2 regions of the Streptomyces sp. NPDC051822 genome follow, and region 2 is predicted to be linked to the other one. Evidence: riboswitches for the same ligand, from Rfam matches in the RefSeq annotation. Region 2 holds a riboswitch; the other holds the start of a gene.
What was found. A riboswitch is a leader RNA that binds a small molecule or an ion and turns the genes downstream of it on or off. The one in region 2 is predicted to bind glycine.
Positions count from the first base shown of each region.

Region 1: linked by a shared signal. The riboswitch ahead of gcvP (aminomethyl-transferring glycine dehydrogenase) and the one ahead of gcvT (glycine cleavage system aminomethyltransferase GcvT) in region 2 are both predicted to bind glycine.

Region 1 is NZ_JBITBZ010000012.1:3,637-12,902, forward strand. Features, by position in the region: gene ACIA8N_RS29640 (DUF881 domain-containing protein) at 1-800, shown strand, start outside; gene ACIA8N_RS29645 (small basic family protein) at 797-1,129, shown strand; gene ACIA8N_RS29650 (DUF881 domain-containing protein) at 1,135-2,055, shown strand; gene ACIA8N_RS29655 (FHA domain-containing protein) at 2,137-3,078, shown strand; gene ACIA8N_RS29660 (MerR family transcriptional regulator) at 3,108-3,848, shown strand; gene ACIA8N_RS29665 (bifunctional nuclease family protein) at 3,914-4,387, shown strand; gene ACIA8N_RS29670 (MerR family transcriptional regulator) at 4,580-5,236, shown strand; gene ACIA8N_RS29675 (DNA polymerase IV) at 5,316-6,719, shown strand; gene ACIA8N_RS29680 (PRC-barrel domain-containing protein) at 6,759-7,124, opposite strand; glycine riboswitch at 7,238-7,336, shown strand; gene gcvP (aminomethyl-transferring glycine dehydrogenase) at 7,514-9,266, shown strand, end outside.
Region 2 is NZ_JBITBZ010000002.1:755,933-765,198, reverse strand. Features, by position in the region: gene ACIA8N_RS09280 (ABC transporter substrate-binding protein) at 1-580, opposite strand, end outside; gene ACIA8N_RS09275 (ABC transporter permease) at 687-1,715, opposite strand; gene ACIA8N_RS09270 (enhanced serine sensitivity protein SseB C-terminal domain-containing protein) at 2,077-2,868, opposite strand; gene ACIA8N_RS09265 (enhanced serine sensitivity protein SseB) at 2,942-3,682, opposite strand; gene ACIA8N_RS09260 (AAA family ATPase) at 3,807-4,469, opposite strand; glycine riboswitch at 4,621-4,720, shown strand; gene gcvT (glycine cleavage system aminomethyltransferase GcvT) at 4,894-6,009, shown strand; gene gcvH (glycine cleavage system protein GcvH) at 6,111-6,488, shown strand; gene glyA (serine hydroxymethyltransferase) at 6,521-7,789, shown strand; gene ACIA8N_RS09240 (L-serine ammonia-lyase) at 7,960-9,266, shown strand, end outside.

The DNA of each region.
Region 1 (9,266 bases), on a different contig from region 2:
CCGCCGAGGGTGCCGGGCTGCCCCGGAACCTGCGGACCAAGCTCGGCGTGGCCGGGGGCCTGCTGCTGGCCGCCGCCGTGGTGACCGTGGGTGCGGCCGAGGCGCGTATCTCCGCGCCGGTCGTCGCCAAGGAGCGGCAGGAGCTGATCGACCGGATCGAGGCGGAGACGTCGACCGCCGATCAGCTGGAGCGCGACGTCGAGCGGATCCGGACCGAGGTCGGGGAGCGTCAGCGGCAGGCCCTCCAGCAGCACGGTGGTGACCAGGGCGAGCTCGTCGGGCTGCTCTCGGGTGCGACGCCGGTGCACGGGCCCGGGGTGAAGCTCGTCGTCGACGACGCCAAGGACACCGACACCGGTGGCGGCGGACCGCGCGAGAGCAGTGGTTTCTCCGACACGGGCCGGGTGCGCGACCGGGACATGCAGCGAGTGGTCAACGGGCTCTGGGAGTCCGGCGCCGAGGCGGTCGCCATCAACGGCCAGCGCCTGACATCGCTGTCCGCGATCCGGGCCGCGGGTGACGCCATACTGGTCGACAACAAGCCGCTGGTGCCGCCGTACACCGTCCTCGCGATCGGGGACGGGCAGCGGCTGAGCACCGCGTTCCAGGACAGCGCCGACGGGCAGTATCTGCACGCGCTGGTGGAGAACTTCGGGATCAGGAGCGGTATCTCGGCCGAGGGCGACGTACGCCTGCCGGCCGCGCCGAGCCTGACCGTACGTACCGCAGAGCCGAGGGGGGCCGGGGCGGCGACGCCCTCCGGCCGGGCCACGGCCGACACAGGGAAGGGCACATCGTGATCGCCGTACTGGGCCTGATCGTCGGAGTCGTGGTCGGACTGCTGGTCCGCCCCGAAGTTCCGGCGGTGGTCGAGCCCTATCTTCCGATCGCCGTGGTCGCCGCCCTCGACGCGGTCTTCGGCGGCCTGCGGGCCATGCTCGACGGCATCTTCGTCGACAAGGTCTTCGTGGTGTCGTTCCTCTCCAACGTGGTCGTGGCCGCGTTGATCGTCTTCCTCGGTGACAAGCTGGGCGTGGGCGCGCAGCTGTCGACCGGTGTGGTCGTCGTGCTCGGCATCCGGATCTTCTCCAACGCGGCCGCCATCCGGCGCCATGTCTTCCGGGCGTGAGGCCGATGAGCGAGAACCCCGACAACAGCGAGAACCCTGAGAACACCGGGAACCCCGACTCCCGGAAGCCTGAGAGCTCCGGAAGCTCCGAGGCCTCCCCGAGCTCCGAAGGCGCGAAGGCCGCGCCCGTGCAGTCCGGGACGCAGCGCCAGGACGCGCCTGCGCCCGCGGTGCCCGTCGCGGCCGGGCCGGCGTCCCCGGCCGAGCCGAGTGGGCGCCGGAGGCTGGTCTCCGCGCTGTGGCCGCCTCGGGTGACCCGGGCGCAACTCATCGTGGCCCTGCTGCTGTTCGTGCTCGGTCTGGGCCTGGCCATCCAGGTCTCCTCGACGAGCGACAACAGCGCGCTGCGCGGGGCGCGCCAGGAGGACCTGGTACGGATCCTCGACGAGCTCGACGACCGTACGCAGCGCCTGGAGGACGAGAAGGCGCGGCTGGAGAAGCAGCGCACCGAGCTGGAGTCCAGCTCCGACCAGGCCGAGGAGGCCCGGAAGCAGACCCAGGAGAAGGAGCAGCAGCTCGGCATCCTGGCCGGCACCGTGGCCGCCGAGGGGCCGGGCATCACGCTGACCGTCGGTGATCCCAGCGGGGCCGTCCAGTCGGACATGCTGCTCGATGCCATCCAGGAGCTGCGCGCCGCGGGCGCCGAGGCGATCCAGGTCAACGGTGTGCGGGTGGTCGCGGACAGTTATTTCACCGGTGGCGGCGATGACATGCGAATCGATGGAACGAAGGTGGCCGCTCCGTACGTCTTCAAGGTCATCGGCAAGCCGGAGGACCTCGAGCCCGCGCTCAACATCCCCGGCGGTGTCGTGCAGACCCTCGAGAAGGAGCAGGCCACGGCCACGGTGGAGCGGTCGGCGAAGATCGTCGTCGACGCCTTGCGACCCGCGAAGCGGCCTGACTACGCTCAGTCGTCCTCCCAGTGAGAGGGGGACGAGGGGGGTCCCGCGACAAGGGCATGACGTTGCGGGGGGTCGGCGCACCACAACGGTGGTGCGTGGTGGAAACTGTCCGGAGGATACGGACGTTGTGAAGGTGTCCGGGTCGGCAGGTGTGATGGATCTCGGTTCGTCCTGCCCCACGGGCGGGTCTGTTTCGGTCAAGGGGAATCGCCCGTGAAGTTGTTTGCGAAGTTGTTCGGCAAGAGCGCACGCGAGGACGGCGGCAACGCCAGGCACCGCGCGCCGCGTCATGCCCAGAGTGAGGAGCAGGGCGGCGAGCGCCCGCTCTTCCGCGACGAGGTCGAGGGTCAGGGCGGTGACATTCCGGGCACTCCGGGCGCGTCGTCTGTTGACCCCGCCGGGGCCGCCCGCATAGGTTTCGGAGAACCATCAACCTCAGGTACGGGTGGAGGGTTTACCTCCGATCCGTACGCGACACAGACCTCGGCGGGGCAGCCGCGGCAGGAGGATGCGTCCATGCCGGTGTGTACGAGGTGCGGTCACCGCAACACGGCGGACAGCCGCTTCTGCTCCCACTGCGGTACGCCGCTGCGGGGCGGGGTCGCCGCCGAGCGTCCGTCGGAGACGACGTCCACGATCTCCATCTCGGGCCTCGAGGCCTACGACGCGGAGGTCACCGGCCAGACCCAGCTGCCCGCGCTCTCTCCCGAGGCGCTGGCGGCCGTCGAGGCCCTGCCGTTGGGTTCCGCGCTCCTCGTGGTGCGCCGGGGGCCGAACTCGGGCAGCCGGTTCCTGCTCGACAGCGAGCTGACGACGGCCGGCCGTCACCCCCAGAGCGACATCTTCCTGGACGACTTCACGGTCTCCCGGCGGCATGTCGAGTTCCGGCGGGGCCAGGACGGCAGCTTCACCGTCTCCGATGTCGGCAGCCTCAACGGCACGTACGTCAACCGTGAGCCGATCGACTCGGTCGTTCTGTCCAACGGCGACGAGGTGCAGATCGGCAAGTACCGGCTGGTCTTCCACTCGAGCCGGCGGGGCGTCTGACGCCTCGGAGAAGCCTTCAGGGAAGGTCCATGCTGCGAACACCGACGGGCGGCGCCGGAACCGGCGCCGCCGCGGGCGACAGGCTGGTCAGCATCGGCACGGTGCTGAACCAGTTGCGCGACGAATTTCCCGAAGTGACCATCTCCAAGATCCGTTTCCTGGAGGCCGAGGGGCTCGTGGAGCCCCGGCGTACGGCCTCCGGATACCGGAAGTTCAGCCCGCAGGACGTGGAGCGGCTCGCTCAGATCCTGCGGATGCAGCGGGACCACTACCTTCCGCTGAAGGTCATCCGCGAACACCTCGACGCCCTCGCCAGGGGGGAGCAGATCAAACTCCCGGCCCCCGGGCGCCGGTCCAACCTGCTTGAGGGCGCCTGGGAGCAGGACGCCGAGCCGCCCACCGCCGCCCGGATCGGGCGGGCCGAGCTGCTGGCCGCGGCCGAGGTGACCGAGACCGAGCTGGTCGAGTGGGAGTCGTACGGTCTGATCTCCGAGGCGGACAGCGGCGGCTACGACCCCGAGAGCGTGACCGTCGCGCGGCTTGTCGCGGACCTGGGGAGATTCGGTCTCGAGCCCCGGCACCTGCGGGCCGTCAAGGCGGCCGCGGACCGCGAGGCCGGGTTGATCGAACAGGTCGTCGCCCCGCTGCGCCGGCACCGTAATCCGCAGACCAGAGCACATGCGGAGGCCACCGCCCAGGAGCTGGCCGCGCAGTCGGTGAGGCTGCACGCGGCCCTCGTGCAGACCGCTCTGGGCATCCGGCTCCAGTGACGTCCAGGGCGGCCTTGGAGGGGCCCGACTATCCAAACCGGTCGGGCACGTCCTAGGGTTGCTGTGTGAACGAGCTCGACGTTGTGGGTGTCCGGGTGGAAATGCCCTCCAACCAGCCGATCGTGCTCCTGCGTGAAGTGGGAGGCGATCGGTACCTCCCCATCTGGATCGGACCGGGGGAGGCGACCGCGATCGCCTTCGCCCAGCAGGGGATGGCCCCGCCGCGGCCGCTGACGCACGACCTGTTCAAGGACGTGCTGGAGGCCGTGGGACAGGAACTCACCGAAGTCCGCATCACGGATCTGCGTGACGGGGTCTTCTACGCCGAACTGGTCTTCGCCAGCGGCGTCGAGGTGAGTGCGCGGCCGTCGGACGCGATAGCGCTCGCCCTTCGGACCGGAACGCCGATCTTCGGCAGTGACGGTGTGCTGGACGACGCCGGTATCGCGATTCCGGACGAGCAGGAGGACGAGGTGGAGAAGTTCCGCGAGTTCCTCGACCAGATCTCACCGGAGGATTTCGGGACCAACAGTCAGTGACGCGGAGCGACGCGGCCGCGCGCCGTTCGCGGGGTGCCGTCAGAGCATTCGAGTAGCCTTTCCCCGGAGAGAGATACGGGAAACCACTCTCAGGGTGATTATCACTCGGCGTGCCGAGTGTGGCGATCGTTGACGCACCCCGAGTGACTGCCTACCTTCGTGTGGGCAGGTCAAGGACGGAGGGTCGGCGTGATGAGCAGCGCGGACGGTACGGCAGGGAGCTCGCTCGGACGCGCGTCCGGAGAGAGCGGTCCGTATCCGCTTCACGGCAGTGTGGGCGACTTCGGTACGGACTCCGGTGCGGGCACCGGAGTGAGCGGCGCAGATCCGGGTGAGGGCCCGGGCGCGGCGGGCGAGGTGGTCGGCTACCGGGGCCCGACGGCCTGTGCGGCGGCGGGGATCACCTATCGCCAGTTGGACTACTGGGCACGTACGGGGCTCGTGGAGCCGAGCGTGCGGCCCGCCTACGGGTCGGGGACGCAGCGCCTGTACAGCTTCCGCGACGTCGTCGTGCTGAAGATCGTCAAGCGCTTCCTCGACACCGGCGTGGCCCTGCAGAACATCCGGGCCGCTGTGCAGCATCTGCGCGCGCGGGGCTTCCGGGATCTGGAGCGGATGACGCTCATGAGCGACGGGGCCACGGTGTACGAGTGCTCCTCGCCGGACGAGGTCGTCGATCTGCTCCAGGGCGGCCAGGGCGTCTTCGGCATCGCCGTCGGCGTGGTCTGGCGGGATGTCGAGGCGGCGCTCTCGCAGCTGCACGGGGAGCGGGTCGACACGGGCGAGACGCTCGTGGGGCACAACCCCGGGGACGAGCTGGCCAGGCGGCGGCGGGACAAGGCGGTCTGAGGAGCCTCTCGCTCCTCGGGCCCGTCCTTTCGCGCGGTGGTCGGCGCCGTTGTCAGTGGCGTAGGGCAGCATCGGAGACGTGAGAGCCGCGCCGACGATCCTGCATCTCGACATGGATGCGTTCTTCGCCGCCGCCGAGCAGGCGGCGAAGCCCAGCCTGCGCGGAAAACCCGTGATCGTCGGCGGTCTCGGCCCGAGGGGCGTGGTGGCGACCGCCTCGTACGAGGCGCGCAGGTTCGGGGTGCACTCGGCCATGCCGATGGGGCAGGCGCGGCGGCTCGCGCCCAACGCGGCCTACCTCGTCCCGCGCTTCTCCTTCTACCGGTCGATCAGCGAGCAGGTCATGGAGCTGCTGGGACGGCTCTCCCCGCTCGTGGAGCCGCTCAGCCTCGACGAGGCGTTCGTGGACCTGGAGGCGGGGGAGGTGGCCGACGACAGCGCCACCGCCCGGGCCGCCGGGGAGCGGCTGCGCGTCGACATCCTGGCGGCGACCGGACTGACCGGGTCCGTCGGGCTCGCCGGGTCCAAGATGATCGCGAAGATCGCCTCCGAGGAGGCCAAACCCGACGGGCTCGTCCTCATCGAACCGGGAACCGAGCGGGAGCTCCTCGGGCCGCGGTCGGTGCGGATCCTGCCGGGTGTCGGCCCGGCGACCGGCGAGCATCTGCGGCGGGCCGGCATGACCACCGTCGCCGACCTCGCCGAAGCGGGCGAGGACGAGCTCGTACGGCTCCTCGGACGGTCGCACGGGGCCTCGCTGTACCGGATGGCCCAGGGGTACGACGATCGGCCCGTGGTGGCCGAGCGGGACGCCAAGTCGGTGTCCGTCGAGGACACCTTCGACGTGGACCTGCACGACCGCGTGCGGATCAGGACCGAGGTGGAGCGGCTCGCGGAGCGGTGCGTGGGACGGCTGCGGGCCTCGGGGCACTCGGGGCGGACCATCGTCCTGAAGGTGCGGCGGTACGACTTCTCGACCCTGACCCGGTCCGAGACGCTGCGGGGCCCGACGGACGACGTGGTCGTGGTGCGGGAGGCGGCGGGGCGGCTCCTGGAGGCGGTGGACACGACGGGCGGCGTGCGGTTGCTCGGGGTCGGGGTGAGCGGGCTCGCGGACTACACGCAGGAGGACCTGTTCGCGCAGGCGGAGGCCAGGGCGGAGGCGGAGGGCCAGGCCGGCGGTGCGGGGGACGTGGCCGTGGCCGAGGCCTCCGTCGCGCCCGAGGCCGAGGCAGAGGTCGAGGAGGCCCAGGAACGGCACTGGGCGCCGGGGAACGACGTACGGCACGCCGTGTACGGGGCGGGGTGGGTGCAGGGCAGCGGGGTCGGGCGGGTCACGGTGCGGTTTGAGGAGCCGCGGTCGGAGCCGGGGCGGGTGCGGACGTTCGCGGTGGACGATCCGGACCTGGTGCCGGGGGAGGCCCTGCCGCTGGTGGACAGGGGGGTCGGCGCCGGAGGCGTCGGGGTGGCCGGAACGGGGTGAGCCCGGCCCCAGGGGGCCGGGCTCGTGGTGGCACGGGTCCTACTGGCCCGCCAGGCGGCCGAAGTCCGTGTCCGGGGTGTCCGAGGGGGGTGGGGGCAGGGTCAGGTCGTAGTGCCGGTAGAGCTGGAGTTCCTGTTCGGGGGAGAGGTGGCGGCCCACGCCGAAGTCGGGGGCGTCCTTGATGAGCGCCCGTTCGTACGGGATGTGGAGTCCGTCGGCGAGCAGCTCGCTCGGGTCCAGGGGGACGAAGGCGTCCCGGCTGAAGAGGCCGGTGCGGACCGCCGCCCACTCCGGGATGCCGGTCGCGTCGTCCAGGTACACCTCGTCCACGGTTCCGATCTTGTGTCCGTTACGGTCGAACGCCTTGCGGCCGATCAGGCTGCGCGGATCGATATCGGTCTGCACGGTCCCTCCAACTGGTCGCAACTGCTCTACACCCCTACGAAAGTGCACATCTGGGATGTCGGCCACTTGAGCGATGGGAGCCGCAACCTCGCTGGTAGGCTGGCTGTGGCTGTCGACCCTGTGCGGGAGAGTCCCCGGAGAAACCTTCCGGTGGACGCCGAAGGAGCAAATCCTCCCCGGAATCTCTCAGGCCCCTGTACCGCACGGACGAGGTCACTCTGGAAAGCAGAGCGGTGTCCGACGGCATGCGCTCTCACCGACGGTGAAAGCCGGCGTGCCGCGAGGCGTGCCGGTGAAACTCTCAGGTTGAGATGACAGAGGGGGAGGCCGTCCGGGTACCCGCGCCGTGGTGCCCCTCGCAGGTCGTGATGACCAGGAGGCCTCCGTACATGACCGCCAACCGTATTCCGCTCTCCGAGCTCGAACAGGGCATCCCGTTCGAGCAGCGGCACATCGGGCCCGACGCCGAGGCGCGCGCCAAGATGCTCGCCCAGGTCGGCTACGGCTCGCTCGACGAGCTCACGGCCGCCGCGGTGCCGGACGTCATCAAGAACACCGAGGCGCTGGACCTCCCGGCCGCGCGCACGGAGGCCGAGGTCCTCGCCGAGCTGCGTACGCTCGCCGACCGCAACCAGGTCCTCGCGCCCATGATCGGCCTCGGCTACTACGGGACGTTCACCCCGCCCGTCATTCTCCGCAACGTCATGGAGAACCCGGCCTGGTACACCGCGTACACGCCGTACCAGCCGGAGATCTCGCAGGGGCGCCTCGAGGCCCTGCTGAACTTCCAGACCGTCGTCGCCGACCTCACCGGGCTGCCGACCTCCGGCGCCTCCCTGCTCGACGAGGGCACCGCCGCCGCCGAGGCCATGGCGCTGTCCCGCCGGGTCGGCAAGGTCAAGAACGGTGTCTTCCTCGTCGACGCCGACGCCCTGCCGCAGACGATCGCCGTCATCGAGACCCGTGCCGAGCCGACCGGTGTCGAGGTCGTCGTCGCCGACCTGAGCGACGGCATCCCCGCCGAGGTCGCCGAGCGGGGTGTCTTCGGCGTGCTCGTCCAGTACCCGGGTGCCTCCGGCGCCGTCCGCGACATCAAGCCGCTGGTCGACGCCGCCCACGAGCTCGGCGCCATCGTCACCGTCGCCGCCGACCTGCTCGCGCTCACCCTGCTCACCTCGCCCGGCGAGCTGGGCGCGGACATCGCCGTCGGCACCACCCAGCGCTTCGGCGTCCCGATGGGCTTCGGCGGTCCCCACGCCGGCTACATGGCCGTCCAGGACAAGCACGCCCGCTCCCTGCCCGGCCGACTGGTCGGCGTCTCCGTCGACGCCGACGGCAACCGCGCGTACCGCCTCGCCCTCCAGACCCGCGAGCAGCACATCCGCCGCGAGAAGGCCACCAGCAACATCTGTACGGCGCAGGTGCTGCTCGCCGTCATGGCCGGCATGTACGCGGTCTACCACGGCCCCGAGGGCCTCAAGGGCATCGCGCGCCGCACCCACCGGTACGCCGCGATCCTCGCCGCGGGCCTGACGGCCGGGGGCGTGGAGCTCACCCAGGGCGCCTTCTTCGACACCCTCACCGCCCGTGTGCCCGGCAAGGCCGACGCCGTCGTGGCCGCGGCCCGTGAGGCCGGTGTCAACCTCTACCGCGTCGACGCCGACCACGTGTCCATGTCGTGCGACGAGACCACCGGGCGCGCCCAGCTCGCCGCCGTGTGGGGCGCCTTCGGCGTCACCGCCGACGTGGAGGCGCTCGACGCCGCCACCGAGGACGTGCTGCCCGCCGGACTGCTGCGCTCGGACGCGTACATGACCCACCCGGTCTTCCACGCGCACCGCTCCGAGACCTCGATGCTGCGCTACCTGCGCAAGCTCGCCGACCGCGACTACGCGCTCGACCGCGGCATGATCCCGCTCGGCTCCTGCACGATGAAGCTGAACGCGACGACCGAGATGGAGGCGGTGACCTGGCCCGAGTTCGGTCAGATGCACCCCTTCGCCCCGGTCGACCAGGCCCAGGGCTACCTCACGCTCATCACCGAGCTGGAGGAGCGCCTCTCCGAGGTCACCGGCTACGACAAGGTGTCGATCCAGCCCAACGCCGGTTCGCAGGGCGAGCTGGCCGGTCTGCTCGCCGTCC
Region 2 (9,266 bases):
TGGCCTTCAGACCGAGCTTGTCCGCGGAGGTGTCCTTGTACGGGCCCTTGTACTCGCCCTTGGGGTCGAGGACCTGCTGCAGGTAGATCGGGCCGCCGGAGATGACGTCCTGGGCCCAGATGCGCTCGATGCCGTACTTGATGTCCTTGGAGGTGATCGGCTTGCCGTCCTCCCAGGTCACCCCGTCCTTCAGCGTGAAGGTGTAGGTGAGGCCGTCGGGCGAGACCTTGCCGGCGTCGGTGGCGAGGTCCGGGACGAGCTCGGTGGAGGCGGCGCCCGGCTCGGCCTTGTAGGTGACCAGCTGGCGGGTGTAGTACCGGGCGAAGTCCCACACGAAGCCGTAGTAGCCGCGCTGCGGGTCCCACGAGTCGGCCTCCTGCGAGCCGATGAACTTCAGCTCGCCGCCCTTCTTGTCGGAGGCGTTGGCGACCTTGTTCACGGCGGCGTTGAAGCCGGCCGCGCCGGTCTTGCCCTTGTCGCCACCGGTCTCGGTGCCGCCGCCGCAGGCGGTGGTGACGACCATCGTGGCCGCCGCGAGCAGCGCGCCTGCGGCGATTCTGCGCCTCTGAGAGCTCATCATGGGTCTCGCAACCTCCGGGTAGTGGCGGCCGATACGGCGGTCCGCCGATTTGGGGTGGGCCTCCTGTCGCCAGCGGCAGGGGCGGGTCTTGCGTGTCGGCGAACGGTCAGCGGGAGCCCTTCGGGTCGAGCGCGTCACGCACGCCGTCGCCGAAGAGGTTGAACGCCAGAACGGTGATGAAGATCGCGAGGCCCGGGATCACCATGAAGAGCGGGTCCGCCTCGTAGGTGGTGATGGCCGTCGACAGCATCTGCCCCCACGATGCGGTGGGGGGCTTCACGCCCGCGCCGAGGAAGCTGAGCGCCGCTTCGGTGAGGATGTTGGTGGGGATCATGAGGGTCGCGTAGACCGTGATCGGGGCGATCAGGTTGGGCAGCAGCTCGCGGCGCAGGATGTAGATCCGGCCGGCGCCCAGGCTCTGGGCGGCCTCGACGTACTCGCGGTTGCGCAGCGACAGGGTCTGGCCGCGGACGATACGGCCGACGTACGGCCAGCCGAAGAAGCCGATGACAACGATCAGGGCGGCGATGCGGACGCCCGAGCCGTCGAGTCCGAGGAGTTCGTTCGGCAGGACCGAGACCAGGGCGATCGTGAAGAGCAGCTGCGGGAACGCGAGCATGACGTCCATGACCCTGCTGAGGACCGCGTCGATCCAGCCGCCGAAGTAGCCCGCGACGATGCCGAGGACGGTGCCGAGGACGACGGCGAAGACCGCCGCCGCGACGGCGACGAGCAGCGAGATCCGGGTGCCGTAGACGATGCGGCTGAAGACGTCGCGGCCGTTGACGGGCTCGACGCCGAAGAGGAACTCGGAGCTGACACCGCCCCAGGAGCCGATCGGGGTGCCGAAGAGGGGGTCGATCTGGTCCTCGTGGAACTCGTCCGGCGGGTGGCCGAGGAGGCCGACGATGACCGGGGCGAAGAGCGCGACCAGGACGAGGAAGAGAACGACGAAGGCGCCCGCGAGGGCCAGTTTGTCGCGCTTGAGGCGGGTCCAGGCGATCTTCCAGGGCGAGCGGCCCTCGATCGCCTTGGCGGAGCCGCCGGACTTGTCCGGTGTGCCGGGTGCGTCGGGCGCGGCGACGACGGTGGCGGTCGACTCGCCCGCACTCGTCTCGTGCAGTGGTGCCGTCATCGTGGTGAGGACCCCTCTCGGCCGCCGGTAGCCGGCCCTTGCCCGCCGCGGGTAGCGGCTCGGTGGAACAACCTGCTGGGCACCTGCTCGAAAGGAGCCGAACGCCCGGTGTTCCGGGGAGTCTTCAATGCGTTCACGATCACCCGCCAGCCCTGACGGGGAATGTTTGCTCAAACGTGATGCGGTGCTGCGACTTCCGTTATCCGGACGTCGCGATCACGTGAGCGGACCATCTCGGGGCCTCTTCCCCCCAATCGGACATGTCGCTCAAGCAGGCGTTCGCCGTGATGAATTGGGGTGAACGACGGCCTCCGGAGCGAACTCCGGAGGCCGGTGGGACACGATGGAGAAGGGAGGCGTCTCAGTATCCGGACGGTGCCGGTGGCGGGTAGCCGTACCCGGGGGCGGGCGCCGAGCCGCGCCCGGCGTGCGCCTCGCGGTCGTAGAAGGGCCGCCCGTTCGCCCTCAGCCAGAGGGCCACCGGGTCGTACGCGTCGGAGAGCGCGACCGTCGAGACGGGCAGTCCCTCGGGTACGGCGCCGATCGACTGGCGCATCATCGCGCGGACCGTGTCCACGGCCGCCGCGGAGCTGTCGTACAGATCGAGACCGATGGCGAGGTACGGGGAGCCCAGCGCGGGCTGCACCCAGCCGCGGCGCAGCGCCCGGACGGCCGGGGTGCGGTGCGCGTTCTGCGTGAGCAGGGCGTAGAACTGCGGCATCTCCAGGGCGGGCTCGGTGACCCGCAGCGGCCCTGCGGGCATCCGGTCGAGGCCGGTGGCGATCCGGCGCAGATCGGCCCAGGGGACGCCGACGCCGCCGCCGGGGGCGTGCGGATTCAGCCATACGCCCCAGCGGTCGGGGTAGAGGGCGCGCGCGATCTCGCGGCCGGTGACGAGCTCGTGGGCGCGGTTCCAGCCGGAGGCGGCGAGCTCCTGGGCGGAGGTGACGCAGGGCGCGTAGCCGAAGCCGTCGACCTCCATGTTCCCGTACTGGGCCTCGGGCGAGCCGGGAGAGCCCTGCCAGAGCAGCATCCAGAGTTCGCCGTCGGCGAGGGCGTGCAGCAGCTGCTCGTACGCGTCGTAGCGTCCGGGTGCCACCTGGCGCAGCATGTGCTCGACCCTCCCGGCCGCAGCCGTGCCTGACGCGCTCACCCTGGTCCCGCCCCTCTTCCGTCCACCACGTTCGTCCCGCTACCGATGCAGTTCAGCTTAGACAGGCCCTCTGTCACACGGCGGCGCGCTGGTAGAAGGGGCGCACCCGCTCCAGCATCCAGTCGCCGACCGGGTCCTGCGCCATGTCGAGCAGGATGAGGTTGACCGGCCAGGCGACCTCGACGCGGCCGAGGGCGCGGCCGAGGGCGTCCAGGGGCGCGTTGCGGTCGACGCCGTCCCAGCCGGCGAGCTGGACGCCGATGAAGAGGGCGGGTTCGGTGCCCTCGACGCTGGCGAGGGCCCGGCGGGCGGTGGTCACCACGCCGGTCGCCTCGAACTCGGCGGAGGCGGCGGCGAGGAAGTCGACCGGGTCGTCCTGCCAGTCGGGCTCGAAGAGGCGGACGCGACCGCCGCTGGCGGGGCCGTCGAGCGGGGTGCGGCCCACCCGGCACAGCTCGGCGACGGCGGGCGGGGGCAGCGGGACGCCGACGGTGCCGCCGGGGTTCACCGCGATGCCGAGCTGCGGGGGCAGGCCGCGCGCGAAGTCACGGGCGGGGGCGACGGTGAAGGACATGTGGCTGCCGACGCAGGCGAGGAACTGCTGCTCGGAGCTGAAGACGGGCACGTAGGCCGCGCCCTCGATCTCCATGGTGGGCAGGTCGAGGTCGGGGCTGTCGGGCCCGCCGCCGTTGGGCAGGGGCACCCAGATCGGGCTGCGCCCGAGCACCTCGACCAGCCGGCCGCCGGCCGCGGGGTTGCCGAGTGAGGCGACAAGGACCTCTTCGAGCTCGTTGCCCGGCCACGTCACGTCCACGGTCGCGTTTCTCCTTCTCGCACGGCCTGCCGCACCGGCCGCCCCGGGCAGCACCCTAACGCCGCCCCGGGGGCGGCGTGGCCAAAAGGGTACGGAACCGGGAGGGTGCGGAAGCCGGCGCCCGTCAGGCGGCCGCCCGGAAGCCGATTCTCCGCAGGGTGTCCGCCGCGTCCCGGTCGAGCAGGGTGGCGGAGGCGCAGCCGTGCGGAAGGCGGCCGGACTCGGCGGCGCCGACGAGCCGTGCGACGGCCCGCCGGTGCCGGGCGAAGGCGTAGGCGGAGACGCCGCGGCCGCGGGCGCGCTGGCCCTCGCGGGCGGTGTCCGGACTGACGTCGAGGAGGACCAGATGCAGGGCACGGCCGCGGCGCCGGGCCTCGCGGGCGAGCCAGCCGCGCACCCAGGACTGGGTGCCGCAGTCGTGCACGACCACGCCGGCGCCGGAGCGCAGGGCGCGGCGCAGGCCCGCGTAGTGCGCGAGCCGGACCAGGGGGCGGTAGAGCGCGTACGGCAGGAGGCGGGGCATCCGGGCCTCCCACCGCTCGCGGGCGTCCTGGGAGTCGATGCCGGTGCCCTCGGCGGCGCGCTTCATGAGGGTCGACTTGCCGCTTCCGGGCAGGCCGGAGATCACCACGAGGTCGCCGGCCGCGAAGGTGAGGGCGCGGGGGCCGCGGCCGCCGCGCTCGCGGAGGTCGCGCAGGAGTCTGCCGCGCCGGCGGGTCCTCGCGCGGGCTCGCTGGGACGGTATGCCGGTACTCGGCGCGTACGCGCCGGTGTGCTGGATCCTCATCGCTTCTCCCCCTGCCGGGCCTTGGGAGACCCTTGCCCACAAAGTGTAAAGAAACGGTAATGAGACACAAGCGATGTGCCCCGCGTGGCTCGCGTGCAATGATGTCCGCGCCAGGCGCGCACAGTCGCCACACAATCGCATACCGGCCGCTCGAATCCGCGCGGGAGAGTTCCGGACCGCCCAGCGCGTCCGGACGCCGAAGGAGCAAGACCCTCCCTTGAATCTCTCAGGCCCCGTACCGCGCGGATGAGGCAGATCTGAAAAGCGGGACACCCTGTTGTGTCCCCACCCAAGGTGCAAGCCGATCTCTCGTGTGACGAGATGCTCTCGGTGAACCTCTCAGGTTCCATGACAGATGGGGAGGACGTCCTCGCCCGTCATGTGTTTCGTCACCGAACCGCCCTTGGGATCCGGGAGCCACCCCATGAGCACTGCCCCCCGTCTGACCGCCCTCGATGCGCTGCATCGTTCGCTGGGCGCGACCATGACCGACTTCGCGGGCTGGGACATGCCGCTCCGCTACGCCAGCGAGCGCGACGAGCACGTCGCCGTCCGCACCAAGGCGGGTCTCTTCGACCTGTCCCACATGGGCGAGATCACGGTGACGGGCCCGCAGGCCGTCGACCTGCTCGACTTCGCGCTCGTCGGCAACATCTCCACGGTGGGCAACGGCCGCGCCCGCTACACGATGATCTGCCAGGAGGACGGCGGCATCCTCGACGACCTGATCGTCTACCGCCTCGGCGAGACGGAGTACATGGTCGTCGCCAACGCCTCCAACGCGCAGATCGTCCTGGACGCCCTCGTGGCCCGCTCCGGCGGCTTCGACGCCGAGGTCCGCGACGACCGTGACGCGTACGCCCTGATCGCCGTCCAGGGCCCCGAGTCCCCCGGCATCCTGAAGTCGATCACCGACGCCGACCTGGACGGGCTCAAGTACTACGCGGGACTGCCCGGCACGGTCGCGGGCGTGCCCGCGCTGATCGCCCGTACCGGCTACACCGGCGAGGACGGCTTCGAGCTGTTCCTGAAGCCCGAGCACGCCGAGGGCGTGTGGAAGGCGCTCACCGAGGCGGGCGAGGGCGTCGGCCTGATCCCCTGCGGCCTGTCCTGCCGCGACACGCTCCGCCTGGAGGCGGGCATGCCGCTGTACGGCCACGAGCTGACCACCGCGCTCACCCCCTTCGACGCCGGCCTCGGCCGGGTCGTGAAGTTCGAGAAGCCGGGCGACTTCGTCGGCCGCAAGGCCCTGGAGGCCGCCGCCGAGCGTGCCGAGACCGCCCCGCCGCGCAAGCTCGTCGGCCTGGTCGCCGAGGGCCGCCGCGTCCCGCGCGCCGGCTTCTCCGTCGTCAAGGACGGCGTGGTGATCGGCGAGGTGACCTCCGGTGCCCCGTCCCCGACCCTCGGAAAGCCGATCGCCATCGCGTACGTGGACGCGGCGCACGCCGCGCCCGGCACCGAGGGTGTAGGGGTGGACATCCGCGGTACGCACGAGCCGTACGAGGTCGTGGCGCTGCCGTTCTACAAGCGCCGGAAGTAGACGTCCGGCAAGCGCCGGAAGTGACGCAGTCGTCTCATCCCGGGTCTCACCCCGCGAGACCCACGTTCACCAGCACTCCCCCGATCCAGGAGAATCAGGTCATGAGCAACCCCCAGCAGCTGCGGTACACCAAGGAGCACGAGTGGCTGTCGACCGCCGAGGACGGCGTCGCGACGGTCGGCATCACGGAGTTCGCGGCCAACGCGCTCGGTGACGTCGTCTACGCCCAGCTCCCCGCCGTCGGCGACACCGTCACCGCGGGTGAGACCTGCGGCGAGCTGGAGTCGACGAAGTCCGTGAGCGACCTGTACTCCCCCGTCACGGGCGAGGTCGTCGCCTCCAACCAGGACGTGGTGGACGACCCGTCCCTGGTGAACTCGGCTCCGTTCGAGGGTGGCTGGCTGTTCAAGGTGCGCGTCACGGGTGAGCCGGAAGAGCTGCTCTCCGCCGACGAGTACACCGCGTTCGCCGGGAACTGAGACCGGGCCCGAGACCCCTTAGGGATCGATTCATGTCGCTTCTGAACACCCCTCTCCACGAGCTGGACCCGGACGTCGCCGCCGCCGTCGACGCCGAGCTCCGCCGTCAGCAGTCCACCCTCGAGATGATCGCCTCGGAGAACTTCGCTCCGGTCGCCGTCATGGAGGCGCAGGGCTCCGTCCTCACCAACAAGTACGCCGAGGGCTACCCGGGCCGCCGCTACTACGGCGGCTGCGAGCACGTCGACGTGGCCGAGCAGATCGCCATCGACCGGGTCAAGGACCTGTTCGGCGCCGAGTACGCCAACGTCCAGCCGCACTCCGGCGCCTCCGCGAACCAGGCCGCCCTCTTCGCGATCGCCCAGCCCGGCGACACGATCCTGGGTCTGGACCTGGCGCACGGCGGTCACCTCACCCACGGCATGCGCCTGAACTTCTCGGGCAAGCAGTTCAACGTGGTCGCGTACCACGTGGACGAGGCCGGTCTGGTCGACATGGCCGAGGTCGAGCGCCTCGCCAAGGAGCACCGCCCGAAGGTGATCATCGCGGGCTGGTCCGCCTACCCGCGTCAGCTGGACTTCGCCGAGTTCCGCCGGATCGCCGACGAGGTCGAGGCCAAGCTGTGGGTCGACATGGCCCACTTCGCCGGCCTGGTCGCCGCCGGTCTGCACCCGAACCCGGTCCCGTACGCGGACGTGGTGACCTCCACCACGCACAAGACGCTCGGCGGCCCCCGCGGCGGCATCATCCTGGCGAAGAAGGAGTTCGCCAAGAAGCTGAACTCCTCGGTCTTCCCCGGTTTCCAGGGCGGCCCGCTGGAGCACGTGATCGCGGCCAAGGCCGTCTCCTTCAAGGTCGCGGCCTCGGAGGAGTTCAAGGAGCGCCAGCAGCGCACCCTGGACGGCGCCCGCATCATCGCCGAGCGCCTGGTCCAGGACGACGTCACCGCCCACGGTGTCTCCGTCCTGTCCGGCGGCACGGACGTCCACCTGCTCCTCGTCGACCTGCGCGACAGCGAGCTGGACGGCCAGCAGGCCGAGGACCGTCTCCACGAGGTCGGCATCACGGTCAACCGGAACGCCGTTCCGAACGACCCGCGCCCGCCGATGGTCACCTCGGGTCTGCGCATCGGTACGCCGGCGCTCGCCACCCGCGGTTTCCAGGCCGAGGACTTCACCGAGGTCGGCGACATCATCGCGGAGACCCTGAAGCCCGGCTTCGACGCCGACAAGGCCGCGTCGCTGAAGGCCCGGGTGACGGCCCTCGCCGACAAGCACCCGCTGTACCCCGGCCTGAAGTAGTTTCGTACGATTTAGTTCCGGTTTAGTTCGTACGACACGTCCGGGGCATCGCGCACACTGAAAGGTGGGCGCGGTGCCCCACCCCATGTCGTGCCCCGTTCCGATCTTCCTGCTTTGTTCTGCACCACCCCGGCAGACAACGGCGTCTAGCCCCCACAAGGAGTCCCCCCGTGGCCATCTCGGTCTTCGACCTGTTCTCGATCGGCATCGGCCCGTCCAGCTCCCACACGGTGGGCCCGATGCGCGCCGCCCGGATGTTCGCCCGCAGGCTGAAGAACGAGGGCCTGCTCGCCCACACCGCGAAGGTACGGGCGGAGCTGTACGGCTCGCTCGGCGCCACCGGCCACGGCCACGGCACCCCCAAGGCGGTGCTCCTCGGCCTGGAGGGCAACTCGCCCCGCACGGTGAACGTGGAGACGGCGGACGAGGAGTTCGAGCGGATCAAGGCGAGCGGCCGGATCAACCTGCTCGGCGCGCACGAGATCCCCTTCGACTTCGACGAGGACCTGATCCTGCACCGCCGCAAGGCGCTGCCGTACCACGCCAACGGCATGACGGTCTTCGCGTACGACGCCGAGGGTGCCCTCGTCCTGCAGAAGACGTACTACTCGGTCGGCGGCGGCTTCGTCGTCGACGAGGACGCAGTCGAGGGCGAGAACCCGATCGTCCCCGAGGACACCGTCCTGAAGTACCCCTTCCGCACCGGCGACGAGCTGCTGCGCCTCGCCAAGGAGACCGGTCTCTCGATCTCCGCGATGATGCTGGAGAACGAGAAGGCCTGGCGCACGGAGGAGGAGATCCGCGAGGGCCTCCTGGAGATCTGGCGGGTCATGCAGGCCTGCGTCTCGCGCGGCATGTCCCGCGAGGGCATTCTGCCCGGCGGCCTGAAGGTGCGCCGCCGCGCCGCGAACACGGCCCGCAAGCTGCGCTCCGAGGGCGACCCCGCGGCCCACTCGATGGAGTGGATCACCCTGTACGCGATGGCCGTGAACGAGGAGAACGCGGCGGGCGGCCGGGTGGTCACCGCCCCGACGAACGGCGCGGCCGGCATCATCCCTGCGGTCCTGCACTACTACATGAACTTCGTGCCCGGCGCCGACGACGAGGGCGTCGTCCGCTTCATGCTCGCGGCGGGCGCGGTCGGCATGCTCTTCAAGGAGAACGCCTCGATCTCCGGCGCCGAGGTCGGCTGCCAGGGCGAGGTCGGCTCGGCCTGCTCGATGGCGGCGGGCGCCCTCGCCGAGGTCCTCGGCGGCACGCCCGAGCAGGTGGAGAACGCGGCCGAGATCGGCATGGAGCACAACCTGGGCCTGACCTGCGACCCGGTCGGCGGCCTGGTCCAGATCCCCTGCATCGAGCGCAACGGCATGGCGGCGGTCAAGGCCGTCACGGCGGCGAAGATGTCGATGCGCGGCGACGGCAGCCACCTGGTCTCCCTCGACAAGGTCATCAAGACCATGAAGGAGACCGGCGCGGA